4 regions of the Pseudomonas sp. LB3P81 genome follow, and region 4 is predicted to be linked to each of the others. Evidence: predicted binding sites of a transcription regulator. Region 4 holds the regulator's gene; each other region holds the start of a gene.
The links. The regulator sigma-54, encoded in region 4, starts transcription at its own class of promoters, with help from an activator protein. The targets are predictions, from matches to a motif close to ANTGGCATNNANNTTGCTNT.
Positions count from the first base shown of each region.

Region 1: the regulator sigma-54 is predicted to act here: its motif matches at 1,620-1,639, upstream of flgB (flagellar basal body rod protein FlgB).
Region 2: the regulator sigma-54 is predicted to act here: its motif matches at 2,209-2,228, upstream of ACYZTL_RS08150 (flagellar basal body rod protein FlgF).
Region 3: the regulator sigma-54 is predicted to act here: its motif matches at 1,711-1,730, upstream of ACYZTL_RS07005 (circularly permuted type 2 ATP-grasp protein).

Region 1 covers NZ_JBUBVG010000001.1:4,965,644-4,969,852, reverse strand. Annotated here, with positions in the region: gene flgD (flagellar hook assembly protein FlgD) at 1-704, opposite strand, end outside; gene flgC (flagellar basal body rod protein FlgC) at 723-1,166, opposite strand; gene flgB (flagellar basal body rod protein FlgB) at 1,170-1,577, opposite strand; gene cheR (protein-glutamate O-methyltransferase CheR) at 1,917-2,744, opposite strand; gene ACYZTL_RS23105 (chemotaxis protein CheV) at 2,791-3,723, opposite strand; gene flgA (flagellar basal body P-ring formation chaperone FlgA) at 3,805-4,209, shown strand, end outside.
Region 2 covers NZ_JBUBVG010000001.1:1,765,625-1,769,833, reverse strand. Annotated here, with positions in the region: gene phhA (phenylalanine 4-monooxygenase) at 1-85, opposite strand, end outside; gene ACYZTL_RS08155 (sigma-54-dependent transcriptional regulator) at 459-2,018, shown strand; gene ACYZTL_RS08150 (flagellar basal body rod protein FlgF) at 2,283-3,023, shown strand; gene flgG (flagellar basal-body rod protein FlgG) at 3,069-3,854, shown strand; gene flgH (flagellar basal body L-ring protein FlgH) at 3,907-4,209, shown strand, end outside.
Region 3 covers NZ_JBUBVG010000001.1:1,523,860-1,528,068, reverse strand. Annotated here, with positions in the region: gene speE (polyamine aminopropyltransferase) at 1-339, shown strand, start outside; gene ACYZTL_RS07015 (hypothetical protein) at 496-729, shown strand; gene ACYZTL_RS07010 (ribonuclease E inhibitor RraB) at 947-1,288, shown strand; gene ACYZTL_RS07005 (circularly permuted type 2 ATP-grasp protein) at 1,763-3,172, shown strand; gene ACYZTL_RS07000 (alpha-E domain-containing protein) at 3,184-4,134, shown strand; gene ACYZTL_RS06995 (transglutaminase family protein) at 4,131-4,209, shown strand, end outside.
Region 4 covers NZ_JBUBVG010000001.1:2,442,317-2,446,525, reverse strand. Annotated here, with positions in the region: gene rapZ (RNase adapter RapZ) at 1-342, opposite strand, end outside; gene ptsN (PTS IIA-like nitrogen regulatory protein PtsN) at 345-809, opposite strand; gene hpf (ribosome hibernation-promoting factor, HPF/YfiA family) at 822-1,130, opposite strand; gene ACYZTL_RS11375 (RNA polymerase factor sigma-54) at 1,205-2,698, opposite strand; gene lptB (LPS export ABC transporter ATP-binding protein) at 2,883-3,608, opposite strand; gene lptA (lipopolysaccharide transport periplasmic protein LptA) at 3,608-4,156, opposite strand; gene lptC (LPS export ABC transporter periplasmic protein LptC) at 4,143-4,209, opposite strand, start outside.

The DNA.
Region 1 (4,209 bases), 2.5 Mb from region 4:
ACTTTGGACAGGGCGATGCTGCCCGCCCCGGCGAGGTTGAGCATCAACTCACCGCCGGTCTGGCTGATGGTCACGCTGTTGACGGTCGCCGGCAGGTACGTCACCAGCGAAGTCGCCTTGCCGTCGTAGGTCGCGGTGGCGCCAAAGGTGTATGTACCCGCCTTGGCCACTTCGCCTGCATCGTTCTTGCCGTCCCAGATGAAGCTGGCGTTGCCGGCTTTCTGGCTGCCCAGGTCGATGGTGCGGATGACCTTGCCATCGGCATCAGTGACCTTGAGCTTGACCGGGTCGGCCGACGCGGGTACGGCGATTGTCCCGTTGAAGCTCTTGGCGGTATCGACCACGGCCTTGTCGCCCGGCGCGATGACCGAACGCCCCACCAGCGACGAAGCCTGCAAGGCCTGGGACGAGTTGTAGTTGCTGGCCAGGCCACTCACGGTGGTGTTGAGCGTGGTGATGCCTTCCAGACTGCTGAACTGCGCCAACTGAGCAACGAACTCGCTGTTGTCCTGCGGTTCCAGCGGGTTCTGGTTCTTCAGCTGTGTCACCAGCAGTTGCATGAACGCGTCCTTGCCCAGGGACTTTTTGCCGGTGGCGCTGTTCGTCGCGGACGTCAGGCCGTCGGCACTGGCGCTGGTCTTGACCGAAGAGTTGGCCAGGATGTCTTTGAGGCTAATGCCGCTGGTGGTATCGGTAACACTCATCTGAGTCGCCCCTTATCATCACTGACCGAGGGTCAGGACCTTCTGCATCATGGTTTTGGCGGTGTTCATCATTTCGGCGTTGGTCTGGAACGAACGGCTCGCGGAAATCATGTCGGCCATTTCTTCGACCACGTTGACGTTCGGGTAGTAGACGTAACCCTTGGCGTCAGCCGCCGGATGGTTCGGTTCGTAGCGGGCTTCCAGGCTGCTCTGGTCTTCGACCACGCCCAGCACCTGCACGCCCTGGCCTGCGGCGTCCTGGTTCTGGAACAGCGAATCGCTGCCGCCGCTCTGGCCACCCTGGAACATGGTGGCGAACACCGGGTGACGGGCGCGGTAGGTCTGGTCGATGCTCGACGAAACGGTTTCGGCGTTGGCGATGTTACTGGCGACGGTGTTCAGGCGAGTGGTCTGGGCACTCATGCCGCTACCGGCGATATTGAAAACACTGGCTAGAGACATGACTTACTCTCCACGCAGGGCGGATATCAGCCCTTTGAATTTGCTGTTGAGCAGGGTGAAGCTGGCCTGGAAGTTGACCGCGTTTTCCGCGTAGTTCGACTGTTCCAGCTGAGCGTCCACGGTGTTCTGGTCGATCGACGGTTGCATCGGCGTGCGATACAGCAGCGACTCGTCACCATTGCCCAGGCCTTCTGCTTCGATATGACGGCTGTTGGTCATGTTCAAGGCGAAAGTGCCGTTTTTGGTTTTCTCGCTCTGCTCGGCGAGCACTTTCGAGAAGTCCAGATCCCGAGCCTTGTAGTTCGGGGTGTCGGCGTTGGTAATGTTGTTGGCCAGAACTTCGGCACGCTGAGCGCGGAAGCCCAGGGCTTGTTCGTGGATACCGAGCGCTTTATCGAAGCTGATGCTCATGTCGGGAAACCTTCGGGTGACCTGATTTTTCGTACGATGAACTTAGCAAGCGGCGTGCCAATTCAGAAAACCCCATAAACCGGGGCTTTGCGGGCAGGGGCAATGCGGCAATGCCAGAAAAGCGGCAACGGGTTTCCGCCGCCTGCCGCTTTTCTGCCGCTTTCCTGAATCGCGCGCCGCCCCTGTAGGAGCTGCCGCAGGCCGCGATCTTTTGATCCTGTTTTTCAAGATCAAGATCAAAAGATCGCAGCCTGCGGCAGCTCCTACGTGATGCAAAAGCGGCAGGCATAAAAAAGGGAGCCCTGAAGGACTCCCGTTTTTATGCCTGCCGCTTTTGCATCACTTCGCCTGGTAAATAATCCCCGGGCTGCACTGGACCATCTGGTAATGATCCGGCAAACCGTTCAGCGCTTCCGATGCGCCAAGGAACAGATAACCGCCCGGCTTCAGCGTGCTGTGGATGCGCAACAGGATGTCCTTCTTCACCTCGGCGGAGAAGTAGATCAGTACGTTGCGGCAGAACACGATGTCGAACTTGCCAAGGCTCGCGTAGCTGTCCAGCAGGTTGAAGGAGCGAAACTCCACCCGGCTCTTGATCGGCGCCTTGATGGCCCAGCGCCCCGGCCCTTTTGGGTCGAAGTAACGCTGCAGGCGCTCGGGCGACAGACCGCGGCCGATGGCCAGGCTGTCGTACTCGCCGGTCTTGCAGTTGGTCAGCATGGTACCGGACAAATCAGTGGCGACGATCTGCACGCCCATCTTCAACTGGCCCATGTTGACCCGCTCGAACTCGTCGATGGACATCGACAGCGAATACGGCTCCTGCCCCGACGAGCAGGCCGCCGACCAGATCCGCAGACGCTGGCCGGGAGCTGCCTTGATGGACTCGGGCAGCACCTTGTTCTTCAAGACTTCAAACGGATATGTGTCACGAAACCACAGGGTTTCGTTGGTCGTCATGGCATCCACCACCATCTCGCGCAAACCGCTGCGCGGCTGGGTCTGGATGCGCTGGACCAGCTCACCCAGGGACTTGATGCCTTGCTGTTCCATCAGTTTGTTGAGACGGCTCGAGACCAGGTACTGCTTGTTTTCACCGAGCAAAATGCCACAGGCTTTTTCCAGGAAGACCCGGAACTGTTCGAAATCCAAATTACCCGTAGACAATGATGCCGCCTCTTAAATCGTGTTAACCGCCAGGGGCAGAAGGCCCCTAGCTGATGTCTGCTGCTTTGATCCGGTCGACTACCCGGGATGCCAGGTCATCAGGACGGAATTTGGCCAGGAAGTCATCGGCACCGACTTTCTTGACCATCGCCTGATTGAACACACCCGACAACGAAGTATGCAGGATGATATGAAGCTTTTGCATGCGAGGGTCGTTGCGGATTTCGGCCGTCAGGGTGTACCCGTCCATTTCCGGCATCTCGATGTCGGAAATCATCATCAGGAACTCTTCTTCCGGCTTCTTGCCCTCGTCGACCAGTTTGCGCAGGTAATCCAGCGCTTGCCGACCGTCGTTCAACGCCTCCACTTCAACACCGATCGTTTGCAGGCAGCGCGTGACCTGCTTGCGCGCCACCGACGAGTCATCGACCGTCAGTACCCGCAGCGACAGCGCCTTGTGCTGCGTCTCGACATCGACCACGCCGACGGAAATCGCTTCCGGTGTCGGCGCCACTTCAGCCAGGACCTTCTCGACGTCGATGATTTCGACTAACTGATTGTCGACCCGAGTCACAGCCGTCAAGTAATGATCGCGCCCGGTGCCCTTGGGAGGCGGATGAATCTCCTCCCAGTTCATGTTGACGATGCGTTCCACCGAGCGCACCAGGAAACCCTGGGTCTTGGTGTTGTACTCCGTGATGATCACGAAGGGATTGCTTTGATCTTTAAGCGCCCCGGAACCGGTCGCCATTGCCAGATCAAGGATCGGAATGGTCGCTCCCCGGATATTTGCTACACCGCACACGACAGGACTGGACTTGGGCATCAGGGTCAGCTTGGGGCATTGCAGCACCTCACGAACCTTGAACACGTTGATCCCATACAGCTGCTGGCCGTCAAGACGGAACAACAACAGCTCCAGGCGATTCTGCCCTACCAGTTGCGTGCGCTGGTTTACCGAATCCATTACACCAGCCATGCCCAGACTCCTACACCAACGCTAAGTGTGTTGCGACGCACATTCATCACTAAACGGCACGGCGCTTGCTTTTTAACCCTTATGAACACAGAACTGACATTTTTTCGACGCCTGACATCACCCTTCCGCAGATTGCTCTGTGCGATGTCGGCCGTTTGCCTGTTCAACGCTGGCAACCCTGCCCTTGCTGACGCGGTTACCTTGCCTGACATGCTTATCGGCGTCACCCAGGGCTTTCTTGAATTCACCGTTGAAGACTATTTGGCGACCAGTCAAACGGAAGGTCGCTACGAAATCCAGGTCAACCAGCTCGATCCGCGACTGCGCATGCCCATGTGCGACAAGGAATTGACAGCCAGCCTCGAGAGCCCGGCCAAGCCGCTGGGCCGGGTTACGGTCAAGGTTCGCTGTGAGGGAAGCTCCCCCTGGACGGTCTTCGTACCCGCTCAAGTCCGCCTGTTTCGCGACGTCGTGACCACCACCCGG
Region 2 (4,209 bases), 680 kb from region 4:
TGTTCCACACCGCGTGTTCTTCGGCGGGGTAGTCGATAAAACCTTGCGCATCGGGCTCGCGAGCCACGTATTGCGTCTGCTTCATGCTGCTCTCCTGCTAGGGGATTTCGTTCTTGTTATGTCCTGCTATGGACTCAGAAATACCTCAAGGATTGCGCCGTTGCAGCACCTCAGTCCTGTGGCGCGTAGGAAAAATCGTTGGTTTTCGTAAAGTTATCGTTACGGATTGGCTGCTGTGGCGCTGCGCTTGAGATTTCAGGGTTTGAAAAGGCTCGCAGGTGTCACATAATCTTGACGACTAAATGAGCAGCTCAGCAAAAAACTCGTCCGGGTGCACTGCAATTCCAAGGTGGGAGCAACTGTCTTGATGACCTTTTTTTGAAGGCTTCTTGATAGACAGCAGTGTTCCCACAGGTTGCGTGCCTGGCATCAACTCACCGCTTTTTTCGGGCCTTCATATGCGTATCAAAGTTCACTGCCAGAACCGCATCGGCATCCTTCGCGACATTCTCAACCTGCTGGTCGAGTACGGGATCAACGTCGCTCGCGGCGAGGTCGGTGGTGAGCATGGCAACGCGATTTACCTGCATTGTCCGAACCTGATCAACATTCAGTTCCAGGCGCTGCGTCCGAAATTCGAGTCGATTGCCGGGGTCTTTGGCGTCAAGCGTGTAGGGCTGATGCCCAGCGAGCGTCGGCACATGGAGCTCAATGCTTTGCTCGGCGCCCTGGAATTTCCGGTTTTGTCGATCGACATGGGCGGTTCGATCGTCGCGGCGAACCGTGCGGCGGCGCAGTTGCTCGGGGTGCGTGTCGATGAGGTGCCGGGGATTCCGTTATCGCGTTATGCCGAGGATTTCGATTTGCCGGAGCTGGTGCGCGCCAACAAGTCGCGGATCAACGGGCTGCGGGTCAAGGTCAAGGGCGACGTGTTTCTGGCCGACATCGCGCCGCTGCAATCGGAGCACGACGACAGCGAAGCCATGGCCGGCGCGGTACTGACGCTGCATCGTGCCGATCGGGTAGGGGAGCGCATCTACAACGTACGCAAACAGGAGCTGCGCGGGTTCGACAGCATCTTCCAGAGTTCGAAAGTGATGGCCGCTGTGGTGCGTGAAGCCCGGCGCATGGCGCCGCTGGATGCGCCGCTATTGATAGAAGGCGAAACCGGCACCGGTAAAGAATTGTTGGCGCGGGCCTGTCACCTGGCCAGTCCGCGGGGGCAATCGCCGTTGATGGCGCTCAACTGCGCCGGTCTGCCGGAATCGATGGCCGAGACTGAGCTGTTCGGCTACGGCCCCGGCGCATTCGAAGGCGCCCGTGCCGAAGGCAAGCTCGGGCTGCTGGAGCTGACGGCGGGCGGAACGCTGTTTCTCGATGGCGTCGGGGAAATGAGTCCGCGCTTGCAGGTGAAATTGCTGCGATTCCTGCAGGACGGTTGCTTCCGTCGTGTAGGCAGTGATGAAGAGGTTTATCTGGATGTGCGAGTGATCTGCGCCACTCAGGTCGACCTGTCGGAATTGTGCGCGCGAGGCGAGTTCCGCCAGGATTTGTATCACCGCTTGAACGTGCTGTCGTTGCACATCCCGCCGCTGCGCGAATGCCTGGATGGTTTGACGCCGCTGGTGGAGCACTTCCTCGATCAGGCCAGTCGGCAGATCGGTTGCCCGCTGCCGAAACTGGCGCCGGCGGCTATGGAGCGGCTCAGTCACTACCATTGGCCGGGTAACGTTCGGCAGTTGGAAAACGTGCTGTTCCAGGCGGTTTCGTTGTGCGAGGGCGGGACGGTCAAGGCTGAACACATTCGCTTGCCGGACTATGGCGTGCGTCAGCCGCTTGGCGATTTCTCGCTCGAGGGCGGGCTGGATGCGATTGTCGGGCGTTTTGAAAAAGCGGTGCTGGAGCGTTTGTATTCAGAGCATCCGAGCAGTCGGCAACTGGGCAAGCGGTTGGGGGTTTCGCATACGACCATTGCCAATAAATTGCGTGAGTATGAGGTTGGCAAGGACAACAGCTGAAGATCAAAAGATCGCAGCCTTCGGCAGCTCCTACATTGGGATGGCGTAATTCCTGTAGGAGCTGCCGAAGGCTGCGATCTTTGCCGCGAAGCGGCATAACACCGCCGGTTTTTCGACTCGACACAATCCCCCATTCCCCTCTAAACCCCTCAAGTCCTTTGTTTGCCGGGCCCTGCGCCGCCAGAAAAAAGTTGGTCTGCAAATTGCTTATGGCTCAGCAGTACAGCGGTGGGCGGCAAACGTCCGGCATGCAGAGGAAAGAGTGTGGACAAGTACCTTTATGTGGCAATGACCGGCGCCAGCCAGAATGCACTGGCGCAGAAGGCTCATGCGAACAACCTGGCGAACATCTCCACCAACGGTTTCCAGAAAGACCTGGAGCAGGCGCGTTCGATGCCGGTGTTCGGTGACAGCTTTCCGGCGCGTGCGTTTGCAATGTCCGAACGTCCGGCCACCGACTTCTCCGCGGGCTCCCTGGTACAAACCGGTCGCGACCTCGACGTCGCGGTGCAGGGCAATGGCTGGATCGCCGTACAGAACCCGGATGGTGGCGAAAGCTACGTGCGCACCGGCAGCCTCAACGTCGACGCCCTGGGCGTATTGCGCGCCGGCAACGGTATGCCGGTGATGGGCAATGGCGGGCCGATCTCCGTGCCGCCCGAGCAGCAAATCGAAGTCGGCGAGGACGGCACCGTCAGCATCCGGGCGATGGGCGAAGGTCCTCGCGTGATGGCGGAAGTCGACCGCATCAAGCTGGTCAACCCGGACTTCAAGAACATGACCAAGGGCCTGGACGGTTCGATCCACACCAAGGACGGCAAGCCGGCACAGGCCGATGCCAACGTCAAGCTGGTGTCCGGGTTCCTTGAGTCGAGCAACGTCAATGCCGTGGAAGAGATGACTTCGGTACTGGCCCTGGCCAAGCAGTTCGAATTGCACATCAAGATGATGAACACCGCCAAAGATGACGACCAGGCCATGGCTCGGGTCTTGCAGATCAGCTAATTATCAGAACGTCGCGCCGTAAAACAGGCGCACGAGGAGAATCGAATGCTTCCGGCTCTATGGGTTGCCAAAACAGGTCTGTCCGCCCAGGACACCAACCTGACCACCATTTCCAACAACCTGGCCAACGTGTCGACCACGGGTTTCAAACGTGACCGTGCCGAGTTCCAGGACTTGCTGTACCAGATCAAACGCCAGCCAGGCGCCCAGTCGACCCAGGACAGCGAACTGCCGTCGGGTCTGCAAGTGGGTACCGGTGTGCGCATCGTCGGCACCCAGAAAAACTTCAGCGCCGGCAGCCTGCAAACCACCGAGCAGCCGTTGGACATGGCCATCGACGGTCGCGGTTTCTTCCAGATCCTGCAACCGGACGGCACCACGTCCTACACCCGTGACGGCACGTTCCACCTCGACTCCACCGGCCAGATCGTCAACGCCAGCGGCTTCGCCCTGGAGCCGGCGATTGTCATCCCGAACGAAGCCCAGACCTTCACGGTCGGTCGCGACGGTACCGTGTCCATCACCATCGCCGGCAACCCGGCCGCCCAGGTGATCGGCAACCTGCAAACCGCCGACTTCATCAATCCGGCCGGCCTGCAAGCCGTGGGTAACAACCTGTTCCTGGAAACCGCCGCCAGCGGCGCGCCGCAAGTCGGTACGCCAGGCCTGGCCGGTTTCGGCACCACGCTGCAGAACACCCTGGAAACGTCCAACGTCAGCACCGTTGAAGAGATGGTCAACATGATCACCACTCAGCGCGCCTACGAGATGAACTCCAAGGTGATCTCCACCGCCGACCAGATGCTCTCGTTCGTAACGCAGAATCTGTAATCAAGTCTATGAGGCGGCCATGAGGTCGCCTGCAACACCGTGAGGTAGGGTCATGAATCGCTTTGTATCTGTTCTGGCACTGAGTGGGGCCGTCGTGGTCGCGGGTTGCGTTGCCCCGCCGCCCAAGCCCAATGACCCTTACTACGCCCCGGTGTTGCCGCGTACGCCGTTGCCGGCTGCCGCGAATAACGGCTCGATCTATCAGGCCGGTTTTGAACAGAACCTGTACAGCGACCGCAAGGCTTTCCGGGTCGGTGACATCATCACCATCACCCTGAACGAGAAGACCCAGGCCAGCAAGAACGCCAACTCGCAAATAGGCAAAAACAGCAAGGCCGACATCGGCCTGAAGTCG
Region 3 (4,209 bases), 920 kb from region 4:
TGCCGTCGCTGCCTGAACGAAGGCGGCATCCTGGTGACCCAGAACGGCACGCCGTTCATGCAGATCGAAGAAGTCAAAACCACCGCCGGGCGCCTGCGCAGCCTGTTCCCGGACTGGCACTTCTATCAGGCGGCTGTGCCGACCTACATCGGCGGCTCCATGACATTTGCCTGGGGCGCGACCAATACCGCCTATCGCAAACTGTCCCGCGAAACCTTGCAGCAGCGCTTCGCCGGCAGCGGCATCATCACCCGCTACTATAATCCTGAGATACACATTGGCGCGTTTGCCTTGCCGCAATACGTCCTGCAGGCGATCAACAAACCAAGCAACGACTAAGCTAAAGATGTACGCATGACCCCCTGTGGGAGCGGGCTTGCTCCCACAGGGTCCTGTATTTTCATGGGAGCACGCCATAATCCGTTTGAACGATCAGTCCGGGCAAAAGTCCAGATAGTTGTAAGCCCATTTGCGGGTTTGTTCGAGGAGGCACCGATGCAAAAGTGGAAAATCACTTTCGTGGATGATCACGGTGAAACAGTCGACGAAATCTTTGAGTGTGATGAGTGCCCGGATAACGAGCACGCCGCGAAACTGCTCAAGGAGAGACTTTTCCCCGTTGCCGCCGAACTGGATCTGAACGATCTGGAAGGGCGAACTGCTGACGCTACCGTCAAAAGTCTCATGACCCAGAACAGCATACAAATCCTCGGCATTACTCCCGTCTGATACCCCTCTGGCACACTCGTGAAGCACCAGTCCTTGGCAGCGGCGCTTACTTGAGGCTACTCTGCAAGCGAGATCAGCGAATGGATCGCTAAGGTCTGGTCTTGTCAGCTACATGCTTGTTTCCCATCGGCAACCTGGTTGCCGCATCGCTCGCACCATTCGGTTGCGGGAGGCGGGAGTACGGAAAGTCTATCCATCGGTTTGAGGAGGACGTTTCATGAGCACAGCCTATCAAGAAGACATCAGCAGCTCGGTGCTGCGCCGCATGAAAGAAGGCGGTTTCGACTTTTCACGATTCCATCCCATCGAGTTCTACGCCATTTTCCCGGACGAGGAGCGGGCACGCAGGGCGGCAGGTCATTACTGTGGTGAATCCCTGAATGCACAAATCAGCGTGCGCGATGACGGCGCGTGGGCCCTGGAACTGAGCAAAGTGATGTACGCCACCTATGACGGCATTGGCGACTTTGAACAGGACTTCGAGGCGGTGGTCGAGCCTTTGGGCGGCATTATCGAAGGATGGGGCGTCAAGCAGGAGGTACGAGGGCTACTCGCATAACACTATGAACAGCGACAACATCCACTAACGGCTAACCTTCGGGTTGGCCGTTTTCGTTTGTGCGGTTTGAAAAGCAAAAGATCGCAGCCTTCGGCAGTTCCTACAGGAAACGTATTCCAATGTAGGAGCTGCCGAAGGCTGCGATCTTTTGATCTCGTTTTTGATTCATAACGTTTCAAGGAAACAAAAAAACCGCCTGAACAGGCGGCTAAATGGGAAGTTCAGTGAGCTTTTTCAGCGAATGTGCGGATTATCCGCATCCGTTGCCGGGCAGTGAAATCAACTCTGGCTATGCTGGTGATAAGCGAAAGCTTTGCTTCGCAATGAAGCGGGGGCAATCAGGTTGGGGTATTTGCCGCACAGGAATGGTGCGGTGTATGCGCGACGAATATCTAACTGATTGATTTAAAAGCGTTTATGCCGATGGCACGGGCCTTGCGAAGGCCTGTAAGTCCGGGTGACAAGGAGTACGGCATGATCCGCAATTATTTTGATGAGATGTACGATGCCGGCGGCCATGTCCGCCCGCATTACCGGGAGTTTGCCCGTTGGCTGGCTGAGACGCCTGAAGAGCTTCTGGCCCAACGGCGACGCGAGGCCGATCTGTTGTTTCATCGCGCCGGGATTACCTTCACGCTCTACGGAGACGAGCAAGGGACAGAACGCCTGATTCCCTTCGACACCATTCCGCGCAGCATCCCCGCCAGCGAATGGCGGATTGTCGAACGCGGCTGCATCCAGCGGGTCAAGGCGTTGAACATGTTCCTCGCCGACCTCTATCACGAGCAGCGCATCATCAAGGCCGGCATCATCCCGGCCGAGCAAGTGCTGGCCAACGAGCAGTATCAGTTGGCGATGCAAGGGCTGGATCTGCACCGGGATATCTATTCCCACATCTCCGGTGTCGATCTGGTGCGCGATGGCGACGGCACGTACTACGTGCTCGAAGACAACCTTCGTACACCGAGCGGTGTGAGCTACATGCTCGAAGACCGCAAGATGATGATGCGCCTGTTCCCCGAGCTGTTCGCGGCCCAGCGCATCGCGCCGATCGATCACTATCCGAACCTGCTGCTCGACACACTGAAAAGCTCCAGCCCGATCGATAACCCGAACGTGGTGGTGCTGACGCCGGGGCGCTTCAACAGCGCATTTTTCGAGCATGCGTTCCTGGCGCGGGAAATGGGCGTTGAACTGGTGGAAGGCGCGGACCTGTTCGTGCGTGACGACAAGGTGTTCATGCGCACCACGGACGGGCCGAAAGCGGTCGATGTGATCTACCGTCGTCTCGACGATGCGTTCCTTGATCCGCTGGCGTTCAATCCGGACTCGATGCTCGGTGTTCCGGGGCTGTTGTCGTCCTACCGCTCGGGCAATGTGGTGCTGGCGAATGCCATCGGCACCGGGGTCGCGGACGACAAGTCGGTGTATCCGTTTGTCACGGACATGATCCGTTTCTACCTCGATGAAGAACCGATCCTGAAGAACGTTCCGACGTTTCAGTGTCGCAATCCTTCTGAGCTGTCCCACGTGCTGGCCAATCTTCCAGACCTGGTGGTCAAGGAAACCCAGGGCTCCGGCGGTTACGGAATGCTGGTGGGGCCGGCGGCGACAGCGGCGGAAATCGAGTCGTTCCGCGCCCGCATCAAAGCCAAGCCCCACGCGTATATCGCGCAACCGACGTTGTCCCTGTCGACCTGTCCGACCTTTGTCGAAAACGGCATCGCTCCACGCCACATCGACCTGCGTCCGTTTGTATTGTCTGGCCGCGAAACCCGGGTCGTACCCGGCGGTTTGACCCGTGTCGCCCTGCGTGAAGGCTCCCTGGTGGTGAATTCCTCCCAGGGTGGCGGAACCAAGGACACCTGGGTGGTTGAGGATTAAGGAAGCCTGCCATGTTAAGTAGAACTGCCTCGGATTTGTATTGGATGTCGCGTTACCTGGAGCGGGCGGAAAACCTCGCACGGATGCTCGACATCAGTTATTCACTGTCGCTGATGCCACAGGATGGACGCGGTGACGGTCTGCATGAACTCGCCATGCCGCTGCTGATTACCGGCACCCTGGACGATTATCTGGAGCGCCACGGCGAGCTGCATGCCGAACGGTTGCTGCACTTTTTCGCCCTCGACGCGGCCAACCCGGCGAGCATTTACAGCTGCCTCGGCGCCGCGCGGGCCAGCGCCCATGCGGTGCGTGGGCGAATCACCGCTGACATGTGGGAAAACATCAACGCCACCTGGCTGGAAATTCGCGGGATCGCCGAGCAGGGCTTGAGTCGCTACGGCATGAGCCGTTTCTGCGAGTGGATCAAGGAACGTTCGCACCTGTTTCGCGGCGCGTCCTACGGCACCATCATGCGTAACGATGCGTTCCGCTTCATTCGGCTGGGCACGTTTATCGAAAGGGCCGACAACACCTTGCGCCTGCTCGACGCCCGCTACGAAATGGCTGGCGATCAGGCCGAAGCGGTCAGCGACGGCACAGCCCACGCCTATTACCAGTGGAGCGCTTTGCTGCGGGCGTTGTCGTCGTTCGAGGCTTACACCGAGATCTACCGCGATGCGCCCGGCGCCCGGCACGTGGCAGAACTGCTGCTGCTACGCGCCGATGTCCCGCGTTCGCTACGGGCCTGCACCGAAGAAATCGATCAGATCCTCGCCCAACTGCCCGGCGCCAACGGCCGTCCCGCGCAACGCCTGGCCGCTGAGATGGACGCGCGCCTGCGCTACACCGGCATCACCGAAATTCTCGACGAAGGCCTGCACGCCTGGCTGACCGAGTTCATTCCGCTGGTGCGCCAATTGGGTAACGCCATACACAGTTCCTACCTGGAGGCTGCATGAGACTTTCCATTAGCCACGAGACCACCTATCACTACGAAGATCAGGTGCGGGCGAGCATCCAGTACTTGCGACTGA
Region 4 (4,209 bases):
ATTGGCATTGCTCAGCGGATGACGACGGCGGGTTTCCGAAAAGCGTTTGAGCAAGGTTTCTTCGTCGGCATCCAGGTACAAGACATCGCACTGGATATGTCGGCTGCGCACTTCTGCGAGCAGTTCCGGAAAACGGGTCAGGTGACTCGGCAAGTTGCGCGCGTCGATGGAGACGGCAACCAGCGGCTGCGCCAGCTCAGTGTGAATCAACGCACGTTCGGCCAATTCCGGCAGCAGCCCGGCGGGCAGGTTGTCGATGCAGTAATAGCCGTTGTCCTCGAGAACATCGAGCGCGGTACTTTTACCTGAGCCGGAACGGCCACTGACGATGATCAAGCGCATGATTAATGCCCGTTTTGCTCGTCCAGGACAACCTGATACAAGGCTTCATTGCTCGGGGCGCTACGCAGGCGATCACGGACTTCCTTGCGATCAAGCATGCTGGCGATCTGGCGGAGCAATTCAAGGTGCGCATCGGTAGCCGCTTCCGGGACCAGCAGAACGAAGAGCAGGTCAACCGGGGCACCGTCGATGGCGTCAAAATCGATGGGAGCGTCCAGGTGCATCAAGGCACTGATGGGCGATGTGCAACCTTTCAGCCGGCAGTGGGGGATAGCGATGCCGTTACCAAAACCGGTCGAGCCGAGTTTTTCACGGGCAATCAAAGCCTCGAAGACATCTTGCATCTCCAGAGCCGGCACTTCGCGGGCGATCAGATTGGCAATTTGCTCGAGGGCTTTCTTTTTGCTGCCGCCCGGCACGTTCATCAGGGAACGGCCGGGGGTCAGGATGCTTTCAAGTCGGATCATGGGTTGGGAGTGTTAACGACCGGTCGCGCCCTGGAGGAGGCTCTGGGTCTTTTCCTTATGCTTTTTGAGTTGTTTATCCAGCTTGTCGGTCAATGCGTCGATCGCCGCGTACATGTCGGTATGTTCCGCGTTTGCGACCACTTCATTGCCGGGAATATGCAGCGTGGCTTCGATTTTCTGCTTCAGCTTTTCGACCGTCATCGTGACCTGCACGTTGGTGATCTTGTCGAAATGCCTCTCCAATCGTTCGAGTTTTTCGCCGATGTAGGTGCGAAGAGGTTCGGTCACTTCCAGTTGGTGTCCACTGATGTTGACTTGCATACAGCTTCTCCTTCGTTGCCAGTGCATAAAGCGGTAGACCAGATGATCTACCACTGGAACGCTGTGGCGTGGCTCTACATCAACCGCTTGCGTTCGCTCGAAGGCGCGATCCCTAGGGATTCGCGGTACTTGGCGACGGTGCGGCGAGCCACCTGAATGCCTTGTGCCTCCAGTAAACCAGCGATCTTGCTGTCACTCAACGGCTTTTTCTGATTTTCCGCAGCAACCAGTTTTTTGATGATCGCGCGGATCGCCGTGGACGAGCATTCGCCGCCTTCGGAGGTGCTGACGTGGCTGGAGAAAAAGTATTTCAGCTCATAGATGCCCCGAGGGGTATGCATGAATTTTTGCGTGGTCACCCGGGAAATCGTCGATTCGTGCATGCCCACCGCTTCGGCGATGTCATGCAGGACCAGCGGCTTCATGGCTTCGTCGCCGTACTCCAGAAAACCGCGCTGATGCTCGACGATCTGGGTGGCAACTTTCATCAGGGTTTCGTTACGGCTTTGCAGGCTCTTGATGAACCAGCGGGCTTCTTGCAACTGATTGCGCATGAAGGTGTTGTCGGCGCTGGTGTCGGCGCGGCGCACGAAACCGGCGTATTGGGCGTTGACCCGCAGCCGCGGTACCGATTCCTGATTCAGTTCTACCAGCCAGCGCTCGTTGTCCTTGCGCACGATCACGTCGGGAACGACGTATTCGGCTTCACTGGACTCGATCTGCGAGCCCGGGCGCGGGTTGAGGCTCTGTACCAGTTCGATGACCTGGCGCAGTTCATCTTCCTTGAGCTTCATCCGACGCATCAGCTGGCTGTAGTCGCGGCTGCCGAGCAAGTCGATGTAATCGGTGACCAGGCGCTTGGCCTCGGCCAGCCAAGGTGTCTTGGCAGGGAGCTGACGCAATTGCAGCAGCAGGCATTCACCCAGGTTGCGGGCGCCGATGCCGGCCGGTTCGAATTGCTGGATGCGATGCAGGACGGCTTCGATCTCGTCCAGTTCGATGTCGAGTTCCGGATCGAAGGCTTCGAGGATTTCCTCAAGGGTTTCGTCCAGGTAGCCCTGATTGTTGATGCAATCGATCAGGGTTACGGCGATCAGGCGATCGGTGTCGGACATCGGCGCCAGGTTCAGTTGCCACAACAGATGGCTTTGCAGGCTTTCGCCGGCCGATGTGCGGGTGGTGAAATCCCACTCGTCGTCATCGTTGCTCGGCAGGCTGCTGGCGCTGGTCTGGTAGACGTCTTCCCATGCGGTGTCGACGGGGAGTTCGTTGGGAATGCGCTCGTTCCAGTCGCCCTCATCGAGGTTGTCCACCGTCGGGGCGGTTTCCTGGTAGGAGGGTTCAGACACATCGGCATTGGGTTGCTGTTCGGCTTTGTCGGCCAAGGGGTCGGCGTTATCGAAGTCGTCGCCTTCTTCCTGGCGTTCGAGCATCGGATTGGACTCCAGGGCTTCCTGGATTTCCTGTTGCAGGTCCAGGGTCGACAATTGGAGCAGGCGGATGGCCTGTTGCAGCTGCGGTGTCATCGTCAGCTGCTGGCCCATTCTCAAGACTAGCGATGGTTTCATGGCAGGGGCTTAACACCTTATTCGCCGGCGCACATGCGCCATCCACTACAGGGCGCCGGAGCGCCAAACATAAGCAAATTATATGCCTGAAACCACAACGTTTGCCTAGAGCGTCGTGACAATAAAAAACTGTTGATTTTTTATCGAGACGAGCGCTCGGGCGACTTGCCAGACACCTCAGTGCTTACAGGCGGAACTCGTGGCCCAGATACACTTCCTTGACCAGGTCGTTGGCCAGGATGGTGGCCGAATCACCTTCGGCGATGAGCTGACCATCGTTGACGATATAGGCGGTTTCGCAGATATCCAGGGTTTCACGGACGTTGTGGTCAGTGATCAGCACGCCAATGCCCTTGGCTTTGAGGTGGTAGATGATCTGCTTGATGTCACCCACCGAAATCGGGTCCACGCCGGCAAAGGGTTCGTCGAGGAGGATGAATTTCGGGTTGGTCGCCAGTGCCCGGGCGATTTCCACGCGGCGGCGTTCACCACCGGACAGGCTCATGCCGAGGTTGTCGCGGATGTGGCTGATGTGGAATTCCTGCAGCAGGCTTTCCAGCTCTTTGCGACGATCGGCCTTGTCGAGTTCCTTGCGGGTCTCGAGGATCGCCATGATGTTGTCGGCGACCGAGAGTTTGCGAAAGATCGACGCTTCCTGCGGAAGATAGCCGATACCGGCCTTCGCACGACCGTGCATCGGCTGGTGGCTGACATCCAGATCATCGATCAGGACGCGGCCCTGATCGGCCTGAACCAGGCCGACGATCATGTAGAAGCAGGTGGTCTTGCCGGCGCCGTTAGGGCCAAGCAGGCCGACGATCTGACCGCTGTCGATGGACAGGCTGACGTCGCGCACGACCTGACGGCTCTTGTAGCTCTTGGCCAGATGCTGAGCTTTCAGAGTTGCCATTACTGGGCCTTTTGCTCGTCGGTTTTCTTTTTCGGCTGGATAACCATGTCGATGCGCGGACGCGACTCGGTCACGTTGGTGCCTTTGGCACGACCGGCGGTGGCAAGCTTTTTGTTGGTGTCGTAGACGATTTTCTCGCCTTGGGTAACGTTGCCGTCCTTGTCGATGACTTTGGCACGATCAATCAGCACGACGCGGTCTTGCGAGGCGTGGTACTGGATGGTGATGCCGTAGCCCTGAACCGGTTTGGTGTCGCCGGCGGTCTGCAACTGCTCGAAGTAAGCCAGGTTGCCCACCGAAGTCACCACGTCAATGTCACCGGCCGGGGTACGGGTGATGGTGACCTTGTTGCCGGTAACCTTCATCGAACCCTGGGTAATGATCACGTCGCCGGTGTAGGTGGCAACGCCATTCTTGTCGTCCAGTTGGGCGTCGTCGGCCTGGATGCGGATAGGCTGCTGTTGATCGTTCGGCAGAGCCCAGGCGCTCACGCTTCCCAGTGCTGCGCCCAGACCGAGCAAAATAGGGAGAGTTTTAACGAGCCTCATACTGTCCTCTTACGTTCGATAGCAGGTGTATCCTGCTTTCTTTCAAATACGCT